Regions from separate parts of the Rhizobium sp. BE258 genome, predicted to be linked through region 3. Evidence: riboswitches for the same ligand, from Rfam matches in the RefSeq annotation. Region 3 holds a riboswitch; each other region holds the start of a gene.
The links. Region 3 has a riboswitch for thiamine pyrophosphate ahead of thiB (thiamine ABC transporter substrate binding subunit). Riboswitches for the same ligand answer to the same signal wherever they lie in the genome.

Region 1 (3,638 bases), on a different contig from region 3:
CGCAAGGCCCTCGGCGCCGGTGGCAAGCACCGGGCCGACATGCTCGGCCTTCAGCCCGCCGATCGCTACGGAGCGAACCGGGCAGGCACGAACGAGATCGGCCAGACCTGTCAGGCCGATCGGTTGCTTATGGTCAGGCTTCGTCGCGGTGGCAAAGACCGGGCCGATTCCGGCATAATCGACGATGGCGGGATCCACCGCGGCGGCAAGCGCCGCCGTCTCGACCGACAGGCCGAGGATCATGTCCGGCCCGATCTTCCGGCGAGCTTCAATCGCGCCGAGATCATCTTGGCCGATATGCAATCCGTCGGCACCGAGCGCGATCGCCGCCTCGACATCGTCGTTGACGATGAGCAGCGCGTTGCTGCCCGTGAGCACATGCTGCAAAGCCCGGCCGGTTTCGATCATTTGCCGGGTGTCCGCCGTCTTGTCGCGCAGTTGCACGATGGTCGCCCCGCCGGCAACGGCGGCACGCGCGGTTTCGACAAGCCCGTATCCGGCACAGAGATGCGGATCGAGGACGAGATAGAGGGAAAGATCGAAGGTCTTCACGCCGGGCTGATCCTTGCCGCCTGGTCGAGGCCCGGACCGTCGAGTGCCGCGAGCGCATCAAGGAAACGCCAGGAGAAGGAGCCGGGGCCTTTCGCTTCCAGCGCTGCCTGTTCGCCGGCGACGGCAAACATTGCCAGCGCTGCGACTGTCGCATCGAAAGTCTCCTCGGGCGCAATCGCGGCAAAGGCGCCGGTCAGGCAGGTCAGCGAGCAGCCGAGCGCGGTGATCTGCGGCATGAGGGCCGAGCCGCCGGCGATCCTGACAGCACGCGCGCCATCGGTGACGAAATCGATCGGACCGGTGACCGCAACGGCAGCACCATACTGGGCGGCAATGCTGCGGGCGGCACCTTCCGCCTGCTCGACGGGATCGCGGCTGTCGACGCCCTGGCCGCGGCTTTCGCTGCCGGCAAGCGCGATGATCTCGGAAGCATTACCGCGGATGATTGCCGGATTGAGATCGAGCAGCGCCGCAACGCTCTCCCGGCGGTAGCCCGTCGCGTAATGGGCGACCGGATCCAGCACCCAGGGCTTGCCGTTGCGGGCAGCGGCCTTCGCCGCCTGTTTCATGCCGCTCACCCAGGCGGGCGACAGCGTGCCGATATTGATCGTCAATGCCCCGGATATCGCCGCGAATTCACCGGCTTCCTCTTCGGCATGCACCATGGCGGGCGAGGCGCCCGCGGCCAACACGACATTGGCGGCGATGTTCATCGCGACATAGTTGGTGATGCAGTGAACGAGCGGCGGCGCGGCGCGCAGCGCGGTCAGCAATTGTCCGGGTGATCTCGAAGTCGTCATCTTGCGTCCCTTGTGGGGCGGGGCAAGACGCCGGAGGCCGGACGAACGAAAGCGAAGGGCCTCGAGCGACTCCCTCCGCCAGCATTATCTGGTTCAGGTTCAAAGGGTACCTCTCAGCCCGCCTTCCGGCGAACGCCCCTGTCTCTCAACGCCTTCGTCATCGCAAATTATCGGCGGCTTGTCACGCCCTATCAGTTCAGCCGGGCCTCGCCGCTGACGATACGCTGCTCGCCTTCATCGAAGAGATGAACGGCATCATGAATGGGCGCAACCTTCAGGACATCGCCGGGCGCTGCTCTGATCCGCTCGCGGAAGACGCAGCTGATGGTCTGCGTACCGAGTCTGGCGATGACGAGGGTTTCCGATCCCGTCGGCTCAACGACGACAGTGGTGATCTCGATGCCACCGGGGTCGAGCCGGAGATGTTCGGGGCGGATGCCGTAGGTTACGGCATCGCCCGGACGGCGGTCGCTTGGGAGGATGATGCCGTCTTCGGTGCGGAAACCCACATCCGTCATGCTGCCCTTGATGAAGTTCATGGCGGGCGAGCCGATGAAGCCCGCGACGAACAGGTTGTTGGGCCGGTCGTAGAGATCGAGCGGAGAACCGGACTGCTCGATGCGGCCGTCCTTCATGACGACGATCTTGTCGGCCATGGTCATGGCCTCGATCTGGTCGTGGGTGACGTAGATCGTCGTCGTCTGCAGCCGCTGGTGCAGTTCCTTGATCTCCGAGCGCATCTGGACGCGCAGCTTGGCATCGAGATTGGAGAGCGGTTCGTCGAAGAGGAAGACGGCCGGGTCGCGCACGATTGCCCGGCCCATGGCAACACGCTGGCGCTGGCCGCCGGAGAGCTGTTTCGGATAGCGTTCGAGCAGGCTTTCGAGGCCGAGAATCTTGGCGGCATTGCCGACGCGCTTGTCTATCTCCTCTCGCGGCATACGCTTCAGCCGCAGCGAGAAGCTCATGTTCTTGGCAACCGTCATATGCGGATAGAGCGCATAGTTCTGGAACACCATGGCGATGTCCCGGTCCTTCGGTGCCAGCTCGTTGACGATGTGCTTGCCGATCTGGATCTCACCGCCGGTAATGCCCTCGAGGCCGGCGATCATCCTGAGCAGCGTCGATTTTCCGCAGCCGGACGGTCCGACGAGAACCACGAACTCGCCGTCGCGGATATCGACCGATACGCCCTTGATGGCCTTGAACGCGCCATAGTCCTTGCGGGCATTATTCACGGAAACATGAGCCATTGTCGTCCTCCCCAGGCCGCGATCAGAGCGTGTTCAAGGTGTTTCTGAGAAAGCCGAGGCCGACGCGCTCGCCCTCCTTGCGGGCCTCCAGGTCCTTGCCCGGCCAGCCGTAGGCGGCATCCTCATGCTCGATCGAGATCGTGCCGTCGAAACCGTAGCTCACGGCCTGGCGCAGGAATTTCGTCCAGTCAAGAAGGCCGAGGCCGGGCAGCTTGTATTGCCACCAGCCCTTGCCGTGATAGCCGACGGCCTGCTGTACGGCGGGATCGATCGCGGTGTCCTTGGCATGGAGGATGGCAATGCGGTCCTTGACGTCCTCGAGCGCCTTATAGGGATCGACGCCGATGCGCAGGAAGTGCGAGGGGTCGAATTCCAGCCCGAAGCGGCGGTCTGGAATGCGCTTGAACAGCTCGTCGTAGCCCCTCGGCGTCGTGCCGACGAAATTGTCCTTCGGCCCTGGCCAGTTTTCGATCGCGAAGATCAGGCCGCTCGATGCCGTCTCGGCAATCAGGCCGTTGGTGTAGGCGGCGAAGTCGTCATAATTGGCCTCGTCGCTGGCTTCATCGTTGCGTCCCGGGAAGATCACAAAGATCGGCACACCAGCCTCGCCGATCGCCTGGGCGAATTCCGAGGTGCGCGAGCGCAGATCCTTGCGCTTGGCATTGTCGGCGTCGAGCTGGTTGCCGAAATAGGTGATGGAGGAGACGTAGAGATTGCGCTCGCGAGCGAGTGCCACGGCAGAGCGGACCTTGTCGGGCGTCTTGATATGCCCGCCGACATCGATCTCGATGGCATCGAAACCGGCGGAGGCCGCGAAATCGACCACTTCTTCCAGCGGCCGGTCGTTGAACGTCGACGTATAGAAACCGATCTTCATCAAAATCCTCCCAGGCGCCGCCGCGGCGGCTGTTCTAGTTGTTCAGGCGATCCATGTATTTCAGGGGTGAACGCGTGCGTTGAACCTCATCTGACGACGCTAGCATCAGCGCTGCCGCCATTGGCATGGCCGCAGCACCGATCGCCGAAGCATCGT
Region 2 (3,638 bases), on a different contig from region 3:
GGATATATTGTACCGATCGGTACAAAAGACGCAAGCAGCGAGATTGCGGCATTCGCGCACAGTGCGGATGGTAATGATTTGGAGGGTCCTGTTTGAAGTTCGCAGAGAGCGGCACGCCCCCTCCGTCATCCTCGGCCTTGTGCCGAGGATCTAACGAACTCCTACGTCAGCCGTTGCAGATGCTCGGGACAAGCCCGAGCATGACGGCGGTGGGTAGGACTGAGGCTCGCACGTGAAGACTGCGAATGGGATGAAGCGCTCGTCCCACCGCCACCCCACCCGGCGCACCGCCCTAAGCGTCGCTCAGCGTCCGCTTCACCGCATTCCGCCAGCCCTTGAGCTTGGCGGCTCGCGTCTTCTCATCCATGTCAGGCTCGAAGCGCTTGTTGCGTTTCCACTTGGCGGAGAAGGTCTTGCGATCCGGCCAGACACCCGCCCGGCTGCCGGCCAGCCACGCAGCCCCCAGCGCGGTGGTCTCCAGGATCACCGGCCGGTCGACGGGCGCATCGAGCAGATCGGACAGCCGCTGCATCGTCCAATCGGAGGCGACCATGCCGCCATCGACGCGCAGCACGGTATCGTCGGTGCCGTTCTTCCAGTCCTTCTGCATCGCATCGAGAAGATCCCGCGTCTGGTAGCAAACGGCTTCGAGTGCGGCGCGGGCAAGCTCCGACGGGCCGCTGTTGCGCGTCAGGCCGAAGATCGCGCCACGCGCCTTCGGATCCCAGTGCGGCGCCCCGAGGCCGGTGAAGGCAGGCACCAGATAGACCTCCTGCGAGGGATCGGCACCCTCGGCCAGCTTGCCAGTCTCCCCGGCAGAATCGATGATGCCCAGCCCGTCGCGCAACCACTGCACCGCAGCTCCGGCAATGAAGATCGACCCCTCGAGCGCATAGGTCGTCTCGCCATCCAGCCGGTAGGCGATGGTGGTCAGAAGCCGGTTCTTCGAGCGCACCATGTCGGAGCCGGTATTCAGCAGCGCGAAGCAGCCGGTGCCATAGGTGGATTTCATCATGCCGGGCTCGAAGCAGGCCTGGCCGATCGTCGCCGCCTGCTGGTCGCCGGCAACGCCTAGGATCGGGATTTCGGCGCCGAACAGCGACTTCTCGGTGATGCCGAAATCGGCGGAGCAGTCCTTGACCTCCGGCAGCATGGCGGCCGGTACCCGCAGGATCTCCAGCAGGTCCTTGTCCCAGCTATTGTCGGCGATGTTGTACATCAGCGTCCGCGAGGCGTTGGTCGCATCGGTGACGAAGCTCTTGCCGCCGGTCAGCCGCCAGATCAGGAAGGTATCGATTGTCCCGGAGCAGAGTTCGCCCTTGGCGGCCCGGGCACGCGCGCCCTTCACATTGGCCAGCATCCAGGACAGCTTGGTGCCGGAGAAATACGGATCGAGGATCAGCCCGGTCTTCTTGGTGAAGAGCTTTTCGAGATCCTGGCGTTTCAGGTTCTCGCAATAGCTGGCGGTGCGGCGGTCCTGCCAGACGATGGCGTTCTGGATCGGCTTGCCTGTTGCACGCTCCCAGACGACGACGGTTTCGCGCTGGTTGGTGATCCCGAGTGCGGCAATGTCAGTGGCCTTCACCCTGGCTTCGCGCAGCGCCATGTGGATGGTCGAAACCACCGAATCCCAGATCTCCTCCGGATCGTGTTCCACCCATCCCGAGCGCGGATAGATCTGCGTGAACTCCTTCTGGCCGACGCCTGCAATCTTCATCTCGCCATCGAAAACGATCGCCCGCGTCGATGTCGTGCCCTGATCGATCGCCAGAACATACCCGCTCATGCCTGCCCCTCCCTCTAAGCTCAGCGGCTTTCAGATAGATCATTTAAGACGTAGAAACGAAAGAGAAAAGAAAGCCGATCGCAATTTTGCCTCGTCGTAAATCGGCCGCTTTACAAGCCAGCCGACGCATGCTTAAAGGGCACCAACGACAGGGGTGCTCCGTATAGCCGGGGCTGAGATGCGGCCGCATGGCCTCAAACTCTTGAGCTGATCTGGATAATACCAGCGGAGCGAGGCGAGCGATGTTTTCTGGCGCACAAATTTCCCTTTACCCGATGACCGACCGTTTCGTCGATGTCATCCTCTCGGCCCTTCCGGCCCTCGCCCCTTATCGCGACAAGCTCAGAATCGAGACCGACGACATCTCGACGCTGATCGTCGGCACGCCCGATGTCGTCTTCGCGGCGATGCGCGATCTCTATGTCAGCGGCTCGGCGGATGGCATCCATGCGGTGCTGCGCGCCACTATCTCCCGCGGCTGCCCCGGCGAGCCTGACGATCCGATGTGCCATACCGAGGCCCTTTCGGGTCCGGTCCTGCCGCTTGCCGAGCGCAAGGCGTCAGCTCTGGAAGCAGTAGCCTCCTCGCCGGTCACCGGCCGTACCGCCGCCGCGCAGTTCTCGCTCTATGTCATGGGCACCGGCGATCACATGGAAGAGATCTACGGCTGCATCGACTTCCTGAAGAATTCGGGCGTTTTCGACCGCTCGAAGAATTTCTGCACCCGCGTCAAAGGCGATGCCGGTGCGGTCTTTGCGACCATTCACGAAGCCTTCGTCCGCTTCGGTCCGCCGAATGGCCATGTGACCATCGACCTTACCGTCTCCGCCAACAGCCCATCCGCCGTCTGATCGCTGCCTCACGTCAGGAGACTGCCGATGCCGCGATTCATCCGATTGCCGGAACTTGCCATGCGTTCTGCGCCCGCCGTGCTGTCGGTCAGCGCGCTGCTGGCCATCTGGGAAGCCTATGTTGACCTTGCCGGTGTGCCGCCGACGACGCTGCCTGCGCCATCGCGCGTCATCACCCAGGCATTCGTCGAACGCGTAGCGCTGCTGAACAACAGCTGGCCGACGCTGCAGGCGACGATCTCCGGTTTCGGCCTCTCGCTGGCGATCGCGTTCCTGTTCTCGGTCGCCATCGACTTTGCGCCGCGCCTGTGCGCCGCCCTGATGCCGGTCTTCGTCATCAGCCAGACATTGCCGCTGGTCGCCATCGCGCCGCTGATCGTGCTCTGGTTCGGCTTCGGGCTGCTGCCGAAAATCCTGCTCGTCGCCCTCGTCACCTTCTTTCCGATGCTGGTGGCCCTTGCCCTCGGCTATGCGGCAGCCGAACCGGAGATCGAGGAGCTGCTGGCCTCGATGGGCGCCTCACGCTGGAAGCGCTTCATCGTAGCGCGGCTGCCGGCGTCCCTGCCCTACTTCTTCGCCGGACTGCGCATCTCGATCACCTACGCGGTCGTCGGCGCGATCTTTGCCGAATATGCAGGCGCCGCCCGCGGGCTCGGCGTCTATATCCTCAACGCCAAGAACAATTTCCGCGCCGATCTGGTGCTTGCCGCCGTGCTCGTCAGTTCGCTGCTGACACTCATCCTGTTTTCGCTGGCCGTGCTGGTCGAATGGCTCTCCATGCCCTGGCACCGCACCAGCCGGGACGACCGTCGATGAGCGATCAGCCTCTTCTCGATATCCGGGATCTCAGCTGCCGTCTCGGCACCGTCGCCGTGCTCGATGGCATTTCACTGCAGCTTCACGCGGGCGAATTCGTCTCGATCCTCGGCCCGTCGGGCGCCGGAAAATCCACGCTCTTCCGGATTCTGACCGGAAGCGTCGCCAAAACAGGCGGCAGTATC
Region 3 (3,638 bases):
AACGCTGGACAATCAGATCGTCTCGACGGCGCTGCCGACCATCGTCGGCGAATTCGGCCACCTCGAACGCTTCGGCTGGATCGGCTCCGCCTATCTGCTGTCGCTGAGCGCCGTGATGCCCGTCTATGGCAAGCTCGGTGACCTCTTTGGCCGCAAATACGTGATGATGACCGCAATCGCGATCTTCACCGTCGGCTCCGCCGTTTGTGGTCTCGCCGTCTCGATGAACACGCTGATCGCCGCCCGCGTGCTCCAGGGCCTGGGCGGCGGCGGCATCATGGTATCGATCTTCGCCGTCAATGCCGATCTCTTCGAGCCGCGCGAACGAGCCCGCTACCAGAGCTATTCCAGCCTGGTGCTGATGGCCTCGAGCGCCATCGGCCCCGTTCTCGGCGGCATGATGAGCGATCTCTTCGGCTGGCGCTCGATCTTCCTCGTCAACGTGCCGATCGGTTTCGTTGTCTTGATCGGCCTCGCGCTGATGCTGCCCTATCGCAAGCCGCACCGCCGCCCGAAGATCGATTATGCCGGCGCCCTACTGCTGGCGATGACGACGACGAGCATCGTGCTGATGGCCGATGGCAGCGAGCTGTTCGGCTCGATCCTGGCGCCGCAGAGCCTTGGGATCATCGGTATCGGCGCGCTTTGCGCCATCGCCTGGGTCTTCGTCGAGCGCCGCGCCGCCGAACCGATCGTGCCGCTATCGCTGTTCCGCAACCCTACCTTCCCGCTTCTCCTGATCATGTCGATCACCGGCGGCGGCATCGCTATCGGCATGGCCAATTACTTCGCGCTGTTCCTGCAGACGACCACGGGCCTGTCGCCCTCGCATGCCGGCCTGCTCTTCGTCATGTTGACCGGCGGCCTCGTCTGCGGCTCGCTCTTTGCCGGGCGCATGATCTCGCGCACCGGACGCTACAAGCCCTTCGCCATTGCCAGCCTCTCCTGCAGCGCGGTGGCCTTCGCGCTCCTGACCCAGGTCCATGCTGGTACGCCGCTGCCGATCATCGGCCTGCTGATGATGCTGCACGGCATCGGCATCGGCTTGTCGCAGCAGGTGCCCGTCATCGGCGTCCAGAACGCCGCTCCGGCGCGTGATGTCGGCGCCGCCACCGGTTCCGTCACGCTGTCGCGCATGGGCGGCGCCTCGATCGCCATCTCCATCTACGGCGCCATCATCGGCTCACAGCTGGCAAAGGTCGGCGTTTCCATCCCCGGCGTTACGGATATCGAGCAGCTGACGCCGAAGATGATGGCAGCCCTCCCGGAAGCCAGCCGCCAGGCTGTCGCCGATGCCTATGCCAGCGCCTTCACGCCGATGTTCATGACCTCCTGCGCCTTTGCTCTGATTGGATTGATTGCAGCGCTTTCGCTGAAACCGGTCCAGTTGCCGCGCCACGGCGAGACCAAGAACACGGCCGCAGCCGCCGAAGCCGCCGAGTAGCGGCAAGGGCGCGCTGCGCCCTTGTCATAAAGCCTGCATCACTATACATCTGCCAACGCTCTAACGGGGTGCCCTGTATCCGCAAGGATATCTGGCTGAGAGGCTTTCAAGCCAACCCGCGGAACCTGATCCGGCTAACACCGGCGGAGGGATTAGACGCGTGACACCAGGCACCGCCCTTTTCCCCATGAAACAACTTTTTTAGGAGGAGGCGCGCCATGCCCGGCCGCAAACCATTGATCGCATCATTCGTCACGGCTTTCCTTGCCGCAACAGTCACTCTGTCTCCGGCGCAGGCCGCCGACAAGACGCTGACCATTTACACCTACGAGAGCTTCACCTCGGAATGGGGCCCGGGCCCCAAGGTCAAGGAAGCCTTCGAGAAGACCTGCGCCTGCACGGTCAATTTCGTCAGCGTCGCCGATGGCGTGGCGCTTCTCTCACGCCTGAAGCTCGAAGGCGCCTCGACCAAGGCCGACATCGTTCTCGGCATCGATACCAACCTGATCACCGAAGCCAAGGACACCGGCCTGTTCGACGTAAGCGGCGTCGATACCAGCGACCTCAAGGTACCGGGCGATTTCAAGGACGATGTCTTCGTTCCCTATGACTATGGCCACTTCGCCATCATCTACGACACGCAGACCATCAAGAACCCGCCGAAAAGCATGCAGGAACTGATCGACGGCGACCCATCGCAAAAGCTCGTCATCGAGGATCCGCGCACCTCGACGCCCGGCCTTGGCCTGCTGCTCTGGGTGAAGTCCGTCTATGGCGACAAGGCGCCCGAAGCATGGACGAAGCTCAAGAGCCGCATCCTGACGGTGACGCCCGGCTGGTCTGAAGCCTATGGCTTGTTCACCAAGGGCGAGGCGCCGATGGTATTGTCCTACACGACCTCACCAGCCTATCACATGGTCGCCGAGAACACCGACCGCTATCAGGCCGCCGCCTTCTCCGAAGGTCACTACATCCAGATCGAAGTCGCCGGCCTTCTCAAGAACGCGCCGGATAAAGAACTCGCCCGCGACTTCCTGAAGTTCATGGTGACGCCGGGTTTCCAGGACACGATCCCGACCAACAATTGGATGATGCCTGTTGCGGCCACCTCCACGCCGCTGCCGGATGCCTTCGGCAAGCTGGTCAATCCGTCCAAGACCTTCCTGATGAGCCCGGATGATGTCGCCAAAAACCGCAAGTCCTGGATCGATGAGTGGCTGACGGCCATGAGCATGAACTGATGCTGCAGACGGCTGCGGAACGGAGAAATGCGCTGGCGGGCGGGGCAATCGGCCTCGCCGCCATCCTGCTTTTCATCGGCATCGCCGCCGTCTCGCTGACTGCTTCCGGCGGCAGTGATGCGTTCGCCGGGATCATCTCGGATCCCTACATTCTCCGCGTCCTGCGCTTCACGCTGCTGCAAGCGGTTCTCTCCACGCTGCTCTCAGTTCTCCTGGCGCTCCCCGTCGCGCGGGCGCTTGCCCGCCAGCCGAACTTTCCCGGCCGCATCTGGATCATCCGGCTGATGGCCGTGCCGATGGGATTGCCCGTTCTGATCGGCGCGCTCGGGCTCATTGGCATTTGGGGACGGCAGGGCCTGCTCAATACCGCTTTGCTCAAGCTCGGCCTGTCCGAACCCGTCAGCATCTACGGACTGACCGGCATCCTCCTCGCCCACATCTTCTTCAATCTGCCGCTCGCTTGCCGGCTGATGCTTGCAGGACTGGAGCGCCTGCCCGCCGAATACTGGCTGATGGCAAGCAATCTCGGCATGCGCCCGCGCGCCGTCTTCCGTTTCATCGAATGGCCGGCGATCCGCGGCCTGATCCCTGGCATTTCAGGGCTGATCTTCATGCTCTGCGCCACCAGCTTCACGCTGGTGCTGACGCTTGGCGGCGGACCGGCGGCAACGACGATCGAGGTGGCGATCTACCAGTCGCTGCGTTTTGATTTCGACCCGGGCCGAGCGGTAGCTCTGTCCTTGCTGCAGATTGCCCTGGCCGGCCTCATCCTCGGCGCCATGTCGTTTCTCCCCGCCAGCCGTGACGAAGGGCTGACCGCCGGACGCCACTCCATGCGTTTCGATGGCAGAATGGCGATGGCAAAACTGTCGGATGGCCTGCTCCTCGTCCTCGCTACGGCTTTTCTGCTTTCGCCATTGCTTTCCGTGTTGGTAGCCGGCCTGAGAGCCGAC
Region 4 (3,638 bases), on a different contig from region 3:
AGAATGCTGTGCGGTTCAGCTCGTCGTCGAGATTGGGGTAGGCCTTGACGAACAGCTGCCAGGCTTCCTTGGGGTGGTTGGTGATGAAGATCGAGGCCTGTTCGACGGCCGCGAGGAAACGTGGCAGCCGCGGATCGGCGATCGAATCGCGATGGGTGACGAAGATCAGCTCGTCATAGGGCGGCACGCCGTTTTCTTCTGGAAAGAACGCCTTGCCCTCATGTCCTTCGAGCTTCATCTGCGTCAGCTCGAAATTGCGGAAGCCGCCGACATTGGCATCGACCTTGCCTGCGATCAGCGATGGCGACAGGGCGAAATTGACGTTGACCAGCTCTACGTCTTCTTTCGTGAGACCGGCGTTTTCCAGCATCCGCTTCAGCATCGCGTCTTCAAAGCCGGTGACGGAAAAGCCGACCTTCTTGCCCTTCAGATCGGCAAGACTCTTGATCGGTCCATCGGCAAGCACGGTGACGGTGTTGAGCGGCGTCTCGACCAGCGTGCCGACCCGCACCAGCGGCAGTCCGGCTTCGTGGTCGAGGTAGAGGTTGGGCTGGTAATGGATGCCGATATCAGCCTGCTTGGCGGAAATCAGCCGCGGCACCGCCGAGGGATCGGCAGGCGGGATGAGCTCGACATCCAGCCCTTGCGCGGCAAACAGGCCCTTCTGCCCGGCGATGACCAGCGGTGCGTGGTCGGGGTTGACGAACCATTCCAGCATCACTGTCAGCTTGTGGTTGGCAAGCGACGGCGAAGCGAGCGCCACAAGGGCAAGGAAGGTGGCGGATATCAGACGCAGCATGTTTGCTCCATGAATGTGCAGTTTGAAAATCGTTCAGCGCGTGGTTGCCCACGGCGTCCAGCCGGAGGTGAGCCTGTCGACCACCACCCGGCAGATCAGCGTCATCGCCGCCAGCACCGCCATGGCGGCAAAGACCATGTCGGTCTGCATGCGCGCATTGGCCTGGACCATGACGAAGCCGAGGCCTGCCGACGCGCCGACCCATTCGCCGATCACGGCGCCGAGCGGCGCCAGCGGCGCAGCGATCCTCAGACCTGAAACGAGTGCCGGAACGGCAAGCGGCATCCGGATGCGGACCAGCGTCTGCCAGTGGCTGGCATTTGTCAGCGATACGGCATCGAGGATATCGCGCTCGGTCCTGCGCAGCCCGTCGGCAAAAGCCGAAGCGACGGGAAAAAAGATGATGATCGTTGCCATGGCGACCTTGGAAGCCATGCCGAAGCCGAGCCAAATGACCAGGATCGGCGCCAGCACAAAGACCGGGAAGGCCTGCAGGATCAGCACCAGCGGCCAGACCAGCGCCCCGGCGGCCGGAAAGGCCGACAGCACGAAGGCCGCCGCCGCACCTGAGATTGCTCCGCAGACGTATCCCAGCACGATCTCAAGCGCCGTCGTCAGGCTCTGCTCCAGCAGGAACAGCGGCTGCCGCACAAAGACCGAAGCGACCGACAGCGGTGAAGGCAGGATGAAATGCGCCGGCGCAAACAGCCAGATGACCACCTGCCAGATCGCAAGCAGCAAAACTGCACCATAGAGAGCGTTGAGAGGGCGCATCGTTCAGGTGTCAGTGGAAACTGAGGGGCGTGAGCGCAGCAGAACAGACATTGCGAAGCGATCTCCAGACGGCAATGGAGATCCAGGCAAAGCGAAGACGAAGGGAGATACCGGCGGCATCTTGTTCCGTTCCTACGCCGGCATGACCCGGATCAGGTTCAAGGGTCCGGCTCAGCGCCATCTCAGCATCGTCAGATGCTCCCCTCGGAATGGGCGGGAAACTGTCGCGTTTTCAAAGGACTGTCAATGGTGGATCCGCCGCCTGCGCAGCGCCCAGGCATTTGTGATCGAAAGGGCTAGAGACTTTTGGCCCAGGGCTACCTATCTAAGTGTCATGCAATTTAGGGAGACCGAATATGAAATTCGCTATTCTCACCGTTCTTGCTGCTTCGCTGGCGGGAATATCAGCCCAGGCCGCGGACCTGACACCACCGCCTGCGCCGGTTGAACCGGAGGCAATAACGCCGGTTTTCACCTGGTCGGGCCCTTATATCGGTGCCGAGGGTGGCTATAGCTGGACGACGTTCGATCCTGACGGTGCATCCAATGTCGACGCCAACGGCGGGATCCTGGGCGGCTTTGCCGGCTACAACTACCAGTTCGACAATAACTGGGTGATCGGCGTCGAAGGCGATGTCCTCCATAACTGGAACGAAGAGGACACGGCCTTTGGCTCCGTCGAGACGACATGGCAGGGCTCGGTCCGCGCCCGCGTCGGCTATGCCTTCGACAACGCCCTGCTCTACGGAACCGCCGGCTGGGCGATCGCACGGGCAGAAGGTCATCCGACCGGGGCTTCAGATGTTTCCGACACGCTGAACGGCTGGACGATCGGCGCAGGTATCGACTACGCCTTCACCCAGAACATCTTTGCCCGCGGCGAGTATCGCTATACCGACTACGGCAGCGGCAACTTCGGCGGTGCGGCGGGCGGTGATTTCGATCTGAACCAGAACACGATCATGATCGGCGTCGGCGTCAAGTTCTGAGGAGACGGAATGAAATGCGCGATCGCGGACGGCACGCCTTCACACGGCGTGACGCGAAGCTAGCCGTTTTCCAAAAGTCCGCTCTAGGTGTTCCAACATCCCCGTGGAAAACCGGAACACCGTGTTGCACTAAATTAGGACTTCGACAAAAGTCATTCCTCATGATGAGGAATGCTCACAATGCTGTCGGGTCTCGGGACAATCACCATTACGGACGAGAATTACAGCGAGCACGTGGCCTTCGAACTCGGTGAGCGTGACGGCCTGCTGTTTGGCGGCGAAGAGATCCTGCGGCGGGCACAGCGCGCCAAGAAGGTGTTTCTCTTCCTGCTGACATCGCGGCGCGAGTTGCGCATCCGCATTGCCAATGTCGAGCATTCCTGCGCCAATTTCGTCGTCATCAGCGAACCGCTTCCTGCCACCTGAGAGCGCGTGAAAAGGCCACGAGCGGGTCAGCGCTGCGTGGCCTTCATGACGCGGCCCGTGAGGCGAGCCGCGCCTCAGTTCAGATGTTCGAAGTCCGCCATGTTCTTCTCCGTCACCAGTTGGAACGGGATCCAGACCTCGCGGTCGATCTTTTCGCCCTTGATCGCCTTCAAAGCCGCATCGATCGAACCCTTGCCCTGACCCTTGGCATCCTGGAAGACCGTGACCTTCAGGTCGCCCGCCTTCATCGCCTGCAGGGCTTCCGGCGTGGCGTCGATACCGGCGACGATGATCTTCTCCGTGGATGCGCCGCCATTCTTCAATGCGGCGATGGCGCCGAGCGCCATCTCGTCGTTGTTGGCAAGAACGGCATCGAACTCCAAGCCCGATGTCAGCCAGTTGGAGACCAGATCGGCGCCGTTGACGCGGCTCCAGTTACCGACCTGCTCCTGAGCGACCTTCAGGCCGCTGCATTCAGGCGTCGCGATGACGTCATGGACGTCCTGAGTGCGCTGACGCGCGGCCTGGCTCGTCAGGTCGCCGATCATGATGACGACATTGCCTTTGCCGCCCAGAATGCGACAGACTTCCTTGGTCTGCAGCGTGCCGGATTCGGCCTCGTTTGAACCGACGAAAGCCTGTTGCTTGCC

Region 1: another riboswitch for thiamine pyrophosphate. It lies ahead of thiM (hydroxyethylthiazole kinase); the one in region 3 lies ahead of thiB (thiamine ABC transporter substrate binding subunit).
Region 2: another riboswitch for thiamine pyrophosphate. It lies ahead of J2X43_RS12005 (YkoF family thiamine/hydroxymethylpyrimidine-binding protein); the one in region 3 lies ahead of thiB (thiamine ABC transporter substrate binding subunit).
Region 4: another riboswitch for thiamine pyrophosphate. It lies ahead of J2X43_RS03410 (ABC transporter permease); the one in region 3 lies ahead of thiB (thiamine ABC transporter substrate binding subunit).

What each region holds. Positions count from the first base shown of each region.
Region 1 is NZ_JAVDWL010000001.1:968,783-972,420, forward strand. Features, by position in the region: gene thiE (thiamine phosphate synthase) at 1-552, opposite strand, end outside; gene thiM (hydroxyethylthiazole kinase) at 549-1,352, opposite strand; TPP riboswitch at 1,406-1,502, opposite strand; gene J2X43_RS04535 (sn-glycerol-3-phosphate ABC transporter ATP-binding protein UgpC) at 1,544-2,605, opposite strand; gene J2X43_RS04540 (sugar phosphate isomerase/epimerase) at 2,628-3,482, opposite strand; gene J2X43_RS04545 (ROK family transcriptional regulator) at 3,517-3,638, opposite strand, start outside.
Region 2 is NZ_JAVDWL010000003.1:307,018-310,655, reverse strand. Features, by position in the region: gene glpK (glycerol kinase GlpK) at 293-1,786, opposite strand; TPP riboswitch at 1,927-2,037, shown strand; gene J2X43_RS12005 (YkoF family thiamine/hydroxymethylpyrimidine-binding protein) at 2,029-2,637, shown strand; gene J2X43_RS12000 (ABC transporter permease) at 2,665-3,453, shown strand; gene J2X43_RS11995 (ABC transporter ATP-binding protein) at 3,450-3,638, shown strand, end outside.
Region 3 is NZ_JAVDWL010000005.1:288,988-292,625, forward strand. Features, by position in the region: gene J2X43_RS19705 (MDR family MFS transporter) at 1-1,444, shown strand, start outside; TPP riboswitch at 1,499-1,613, shown strand; gene thiB (thiamine ABC transporter substrate binding subunit) at 1,663-2,685, shown strand; gene thiP (thiamine/thiamine pyrophosphate ABC transporter permease ThiP) at 2,685-3,638, shown strand, end outside.
Region 4 is NZ_JAVDWL010000001.1:731,282-734,919, reverse strand. Features, by position in the region: gene J2X43_RS03415 (ABC transporter substrate-binding protein) at 1-799, opposite strand, end outside; gene J2X43_RS03410 (ABC transporter permease) at 833-1,573, opposite strand; TPP riboswitch at 1,686-1,788, opposite strand; gene J2X43_RS03405 (outer membrane protein) at 1,930-2,562, shown strand; gene J2X43_RS03400 (hypothetical protein) at 2,743-2,988, shown strand; gene J2X43_RS03395 (sugar ABC transporter substrate-binding protein) at 3,063-3,638, opposite strand, start outside.